2 regions of the Xanthomonas sp. CFBP 8443 genome follow, and region 1 is predicted to be linked to the other one. Evidence: predicted binding sites of a transcription regulator. Region 1 holds the regulator's gene; the other holds the start of a gene.
What was found. The regulator FliA, encoded in region 1, starts transcription of late flagellar genes. The targets are predictions, from matches to a motif close to TAAAGTTTNNCNNNCNNNGGCCGATAA.
Positions count from the first base shown of each region.

Region 2: the regulator FliA is predicted to act here: its motif matches at 1,915-1,941, upstream of NUG20_RS14460 (STAS domain-containing protein).

Region 1 is NZ_CP102592.1:2,446,955-2,450,353, forward strand. Features, by position in the region: gene NUG20_RS10400 (chemotaxis protein CheA) at 1-468, opposite strand, end outside; gene NUG20_RS10405 (protein phosphatase CheZ) at 473-1,081, opposite strand; gene cheY (chemotaxis response regulator CheY) at 1,081-1,473, opposite strand; gene NUG20_RS10415 (RNA polymerase sigma factor FliA) at 1,491-2,240, opposite strand; gene NUG20_RS10420 (MinD/ParA family ATP-binding protein) at 2,237-3,121, opposite strand; gene flhF (flagellar biosynthesis GTPase FlhF) at 3,108-3,399, opposite strand, start outside.
Region 2 is NZ_CP102592.1:3,452,488-3,455,886, reverse strand. Features, by position in the region: gene NUG20_RS14465 (chemotaxis protein CheA) at 1-1,494, opposite strand, end outside; gene NUG20_RS14460 (STAS domain-containing protein) at 1,508-1,828, opposite strand; gene NUG20_RS14455 (hypothetical protein) at 2,034-2,411, opposite strand; gene mfd (transcription-repair coupling factor) at 2,523-3,399, opposite strand, start outside.

The DNA.
Region 1 (3,399 bases):
GTCGTCGTCGATCATCTCGCTGTTGCCGCCCGCGGCCGCTGCCGGCGCGGCGACCGCAGCGGCCTTGGCGCTGGGTGCGGCGGTCTCTTCGCCGCTGGTCGCGAACTGCGCGATCAACTGCTGCGGCGCGCGCGGCGGCTCGTTGCCGCTGCCGAACGCGTCGAGCATCGATTGCAGGTAGTCCAGCGACTGCTGCGCGGCGTCGAAGTGCCGCGCCTGCAACGTGGCCTGGCCGGCGCGGGCCTGGCCCAGGGTGTCCTCGGCGGCGTGGCACAGCTCGACCATGGCGTTGATCGCCAGGAAGCCGGCGCCGCCCTTGAGCGTGTGGAAGCCGCGGAACACCGCGTTGAGCTGGTCGCTGTCCTCGGGCGCCTGCTCCAGCGACACCAGCTGCTCGCCGAGCCGGTCCAGGATTTCCTGGGCTTCGATGATGAAGTCGGCAGCGATGTCGTCGGGTACGGCGCTCATAAAATTACAATCCCAGTCCGGACAGCAGGTCGTCGGCGTCGTTCTGCGACACGCCGTGACGGTCCAGTCCGGCCAGTGCGGGGCCGGCCAGGCTGCCGTCGGGTTTCTTGTCTTCCTTCGGCGGCAGGCCGAGCGCGCCGAAGCCTTCGTGGACGCGGCGCACGATGGTCGCGACGCGGCGGATGATCTGCCCGGTCAGGTCCTGAAAGCTCTGCGCCAGGGCCATCTCGGTGAGGTTGTGGCGGATCTTGTCGAGGATCTCGCCCTGGTCGCCGGTCAGCCCGCCGGCGCGCAGCTGTTCGGCCAGCGCGCGGCATTCCTCGGCCAGGTCCAGGGTGCGGTGGCTGGCCTCTTCGGTCATCGCCACCACGTGGTCCAGGCGCGAGCAGGCATCGTCCAGCTCGCCGGCCTCGGTGGGCACGGTCGGCAGTTCGCCGAGCGCCTGGCCCAGGTCGCGCGCCAGCCGGCTCAGGCCCTGCATCATCGGCCGCGTGCGCCAGGCGGCGAGCGTGTCGATTTCCTTGCGCCAGCCGGCTTCGTCGCCTTTTTCCAGTGCGTCCAGCGCACCTTGCAGGCGTTCGATCAGGGCGCTGCGTTCGGCGGTGGCTTCCATCAGGCGGTCGCTCCCAGGCGCTCGAAGATCTTGCCCAGCTTTTCCTGCAGGGTCTGCGCGGTGAACGGCTTGATGATGTAGCCGTTCACGCCGCACTGCGCCGCCTCGATGATCTGCTCGCGCTTGGCCTCGGCGGTCACCATCAGCACCGGCAGGTGCTTGAGCTTGTCGTCGGCGCGGATGTTGCGCAGCAGGTCGATGCCGGTCATGCCGGGCATGTTCCAGTCGGTGACCACGAACTCGAACGGTGCCGAGCGCAGTGCAGCCAATGCACTGTTGCCGTCTTCGGCCTCTGCAGTGTTGGTGAAGCCGAGATCGCCGAGCAGGTTCTTGACGATGCGCCGCATCGTCGAGAAATCGTCCACGATCAAAATCCGCATGTTCTTGTTCACCGCTAACTCCTTGGGTCTTATTCTTCGTCTTCCAGGCCGGCGTCGGCCGCTTCGAACGCTTTCAAGCGCCCGCGCAACCGTACCGTGGCCTGGCCGTGGATCTGGCAGACGCGCGACTCGCTGACACCGAGCACCGCGCCGATTTCCTTCAGGTTCAATTCCTGTTCGTAGTACAGCGACAGCACCAGCTGCTCGCGTTCGGGCAACTGCGCGATCGCCTTGCCCAGCTCGCGGCCGAATTCGCTGCGTTCCAGCATCTGCTGCGGATTGGGCCCGCCCTTGGCGATGGTGTCCAGCTCGCCGTGGTCCTCGACCCGCGATTCCAGGCTCAGCACCTGGCCGCGCGCGGCATCTTCCATCAAGCGCAGGTATTCGGGAAGCGGCATGTCCATCGCCGCGGCCACTTCGTTGGCGGCGGCGGCGCGGCCGGTGCTCTGCTCGATCTTGCGGATCGCCGAGGCGGCGTCGCGGGCGCGGCGGTGCACCGAGCGCGGCACCCAGTCGCCGCGGCGGATCTCGTCGATCATCGAGCCGCGGATGCGGATCGAGGCGTAGGTCTCGAACGAGGCGCCCTGGTCGGCGTCGTAGCTGCGCGAGGCCTCGATCAGGCCGATCATGCCGGCCTGGATCAGGTCGTCGATCTCGACGCTGGCCGGCAGCCGCGCGGCCAGGTGGTGGGCGATGCGCCGCACCAGGTCCGAGTGCTGGGCGATGTAGTCGTTGGAGCTGTTGCGCTGCACGGCGCGGTATTGGGCGGCGACGTTCATGCGGCGACCCCCCGCTGGATGATCCGTTCGACGAAGAACTCGACGTTGCCGCGCGGTGCGGTCGGCGCCTGCCAGCGCGCGGTGCGCCGGGCGATCTCGGCGATCGCCTGCGCCGACGGGCTGGACGGGTAGGCCTTGACCACCGGCTGCTGGCGCTGCACCGCCAGGCGCAGCCAGTCGTCCTGCGGCACGCAGCCCAGGTAGTTCAGCGACACGTCGCCGAGGAACTTCTCGCAGACCCGGCTCAGCTTGTCGTACAGCAGGCGGCCTTCGTTGAGGTCGCGGACCATGTTGGCGACGATCTGCACCCGGTCCACGCCGCGTTCGCGCGACAGCACCTTGATCAGCGCGTAGGCGTCGGTGATCGAGGCCGGCTCGTCGCAGACCACCACCACCGCGTCCTGCGCGGCCTGGCAGAAGGTCAGCACGCTGTCGGTGATGCCGGCGGCGGTGTCGATGACCATCACGTCCAGCTCGCGCTGCAGCTCGGAGAACACGTTGACCAGGCCGACGTGCTGGGCCGGCGGCAGCTCGGCCATGTGCCGGCGGCCGGAGGCGGCGGGCACCACCATCAGGCCGTTGGGCATGTCGATGATCACCTCTTCCAGCGTGCAGCGGCCGGCTACCAGGTCGCCAAGGGTGAACTTGGGGGTCAGCCCGAGCACCACGTCGACGTTAGCCAGGCCCAGGTCGGCGTCCAGCAGCAGGGTGCGCTTGCCCATGTCGGCCAGCGCCATCGACAGGTTGACCGAGATGTTGGTCTTGCCGACGCCGCCCTTGCCGCCGGTCACGGCGATGGTACGCACCGGGCCGAGCGGTTCGCTGCGGGTGGCCGACAGGGGGAAGGCATTGGTCAGATTGGCGTAATCACGCGACGGCATGGTTCTGCTCCGGAGTACAGGGCTTATCGGCAGCGCGCCGCAAATCTTCAAGGCGCAATACCAGGCTGGCGGCGTTGGCGCGGTGCAGGTCGTCCGGCACGCGCTGACCATCGGTCACCCAGGTGATGGGAAGCCGGTGGTCTGCGACCACCGACAGAGCACTGCCAAAACGCCCGGTTTCATCCAGCTTGGTCAAGATCACCCCCTGCGGATCGGCGCCGGCGAACCGGCGCACCACCTCGTCCAGGTCGGAGAAATGCGCGTTGGCAGGGAGTACT
Region 2 (3,399 bases), 1.0 Mb from region 1:
GAAGCCCGGCTCGAAGATCAGCGCGAACACTTCGCGGTCGGACAGGCTGCGGCCGGGCTCGATCAGGCCGCGCTCCAGCGCCTTGGCCATGATCCTGTCGCGGTTCAGGCCGCCGCCGTCGTCGCTGATCTGGATGACGATGCTGCCCGAATCGTGGAACGCGTTGAGCCGCACCGTGCCGCGCTCCGGCTTGCCGCGCGCCCGGCGCAGTTCGGCCGGTTCGATGCCATGGTCCATCGCGTTGCGGACCAGGTGGGTCAATGGATCGGCGATCTTTTCCACCACCGACTTGTCCAGCTCGGTGTCCTCGCCGTTGACCACCAGCACGATGTCCTTGCCCAGTTCGCGCGCCACGTCGTGGACCACGCGGTGGAAGCGGCTGAAGGTGCCGCCGATCTTGACCATGCGCAGCTGCAGCGCGCTCTCGCGCACGTCCTCGACCAGCCCGGCCAGGATCGAGGTGGATTCGAGCAGTTGCGCGTCGCCGGTGCGCTGCGCGTTGGCGCCGGTGCTGGCGACGGCGATGATGAGTTCGCCGACCAGGTCGATCATGCGGTCGAGCTTGTCGGCATCGACACGGATCGAGCCGCCGTCCTGCGCGCGCGCGGCGGCGGGTGCCGCGGCGGCAGCGGTGGCGGTGGCTTTGGGCGGCGCCACGGATGCGGACGCGGGCGCGGCGGCCGGTGCGGGGCTGTCGAAACCGGCGAAGTCGTCGGCGTGCGCCTGGCTGCCGGCCTCGGCGACCAGCAACGGCAGCTCCAGGTTGGCGGCGTCGCCGTGCGGGTCCACCGCGACCACCTGCAGGTCGCAGTCGTCGCGGACGAATTCGAAGATGTCCTCGATCGCGGCCTGCTGCGCATCGGAGCGCAGCAGGATGTCGAAGCCCAGGTAGCACGCTTCCGGGTCAAGCTCCGGCAGCGCCGGCACGCGCTCGTGGCGGGTGCGTACCGCTTCCAGAGTGCCCAGGCTGCGCAGGCAGCGGATCAGGTGCAGCGGCGAGTTGCCGAAGCGCAGCGCATCGCTGAACAGCTGCAGCGAGATCCGCCAGTAGCCGGTCTGCGCCGCGGTCGCGGCTGCGGCCGTGGCGGCTGCCGGCGCGGCACTCGGCTGCAGGTAGGTGTGCAGGCGCGCCAGCAGCGGCGCGCCGTCGGCGGCGAGCACGGCTTCGTCGGCGTCGGCGCCGGCCGCCGCTTCCACCAGCGCGCGGATGTGGTCGCAGCAGGCCAGCATCAGCTGGATCAGCTCGGTGTCCAGCGCCACCGCGTTCTCGCGTACCAGGTCGAGCACGCTTTCCACGACGTGGGTGAAGCCGACCAGTTGCGCCAGGTCGAACAGCCCGCCGGAGCCCTTGATGGTATGCGCGGCGCGGAAGATGGCGTTGACCGCGTCGGGGCCGGCTTCGCCGCGTTCGGCTTCCAGCAGGTTGCGTTCCATGTCCTCGAGCAGGTCGCGGCTCTCGGCGATGAAGGTCTGCAGCAGTTGAGCGAGATTCATGGGGTGGCGCCGATCAATGCAAGATGTCGTTGGTGCCGGGCGCGAGCGTGTCGCGCAGGCCGAGCAGGTCGAGCGCGTCGTCGACCGGCGCGCTGCAGCCGTCGAGCCGGAACGGCCGGCCCAGCGCGCGCAACGCGGCCTGGGTGGCCAGCAACAGCTGCACGCCGGTGGCGTCGATCTCGGTGACCGCCTGCAATTGCAGCTGCAGGCCGCCGGGATGCTCCAGCGCCGGCAGCAGCAACGGCTTCAGTTCGCCGGCACGGCGGATGGTCATGTCGCCTTCCACGCTCAGTTGCAGCGGCAGGGGCGGGAATTCCGGGAGGGTCGAGCGCATGGCATGTCTCCGATACGAACATTGGGAACGGCGGAACCGGGCCGCGGCACGGGGCGAACAAGTCGGTTCGGGCTTGCTGTAAGCAGATATCGGCGCGTTTTCGGAATATTTAGGCCCAATGGCATATTTGTCTCGCAAATCCTTGACAAGGATGAGCGGTTCAGGCGCCGAGCCGGCAGCCCATTCCAGTTCCAAGGGAAACGCTTCACCGCTTGCCAGGAATGAATGCATGCGCCGTGCCAGGCGGCGGCTGGCCGGCGCGCTCGGGGAACAGCTGGCGCTCGGTGAGCACCGCGATCTGCGGATCGTCGAGCGCGAAGCCGTCGTCCAGCGGCGCCACTGCGATGGCGAATGCAGCCGGCGCAGCGTCGAGCCCGCCGGAGTCGAGCCCCTCTCCCTGCGGGGAGAGGGGTTGGGGTGAGGTACGACCGCTAGCGATCTGCTTCTGCACGGCTGTGGAGGACGCGGACGCAGCAGCAGCCTTCTTCGATGAAGACGGCGCGTGCGCCGTACCCTCATCCGGCGCTTCGCGCCACCTTCTCCCGGTGGGAGAAGGGAGGAAGGCGGCGAAGTTTGCGATCACCTCGGGCGCTGCTGCATCGCCACAAAGAAAACGGCCGGTAAGACCGGCCGTCGTCGGGAGCGTGCGCTGGCGCGACGCGATTGGTGGCGTGTTTCTGGCGCCCAGGCGCCGTCAGCGCGGCGCCAGCGCCGCCAACAGGCCGCGGGCGGCGTTGAAACGGTCCGCCGCTTCGGGCAGCGGCAGCTTCACCTTCAGTTTGTCCGGGCCGTCCATCGCGTACAGCTTGGGCTGCTTCTGGATCATCTGGATGATGGTCATCGGATCGACGTCGGGCTTGGCCTCGAACACGATGCGGCCGCCGTTCTCGCCCAGTTCCAGCTTGCGGATGCCGAGCGTGTTGGCCTGCAGTTTGAGCTCGGCGATCGCGAACAGATGCTTCACCGGATCCGGCAGCAGGCCGAAGCGGTCGATCATCTCCACCTGCAGCTCGCGCAGTTCCTCGGCGCCGCGCGCGCTGGAGATGCGCTTGTACAACGTCAGGCGGGTATGCACGTCGGGCAGGTAGTCGTCCGGGATCAGCGCCGGCACGTGCAGTTCCACTTCGGCGCCGCGCGCTCCCTCGCCGGCGTCTAGGTCCGGCAGCTTGCCCTGGCGGATGCTGCGCACCGCGCGTTCCAGCAGTTCGGTGTACAGGCTGAAACCGACCTCGGCCATCTGCCCGCTCTGGTCCTCGCCGAGCAGCTCGCCGGCGCCGCGGATCTCCAGGTCGTGGGTGGCCAGGGTGAAGCCGGCGCCGAGCTCGTCCATCGAGGCGATCGCGTCCAGCCGCTTCTGCGCATCGCTGGTGATGCTGCGCCGGTCCGGCACCAGCAGGTAGGCGTAGGCGCGGTGGTGCGAGCGGCCGACGCGGCCGCGCAGCTGGTGCAGCTGGGCCAGGCCGAAACGGTCGGCGCGGTTGATGACGATGGTGTTGGCGTTGGGGATGTCGATGCCCGATTCGATGATCGTGGTCGACAGCAGCACGTTGAAGCGCTGCTTCTGGAAATCC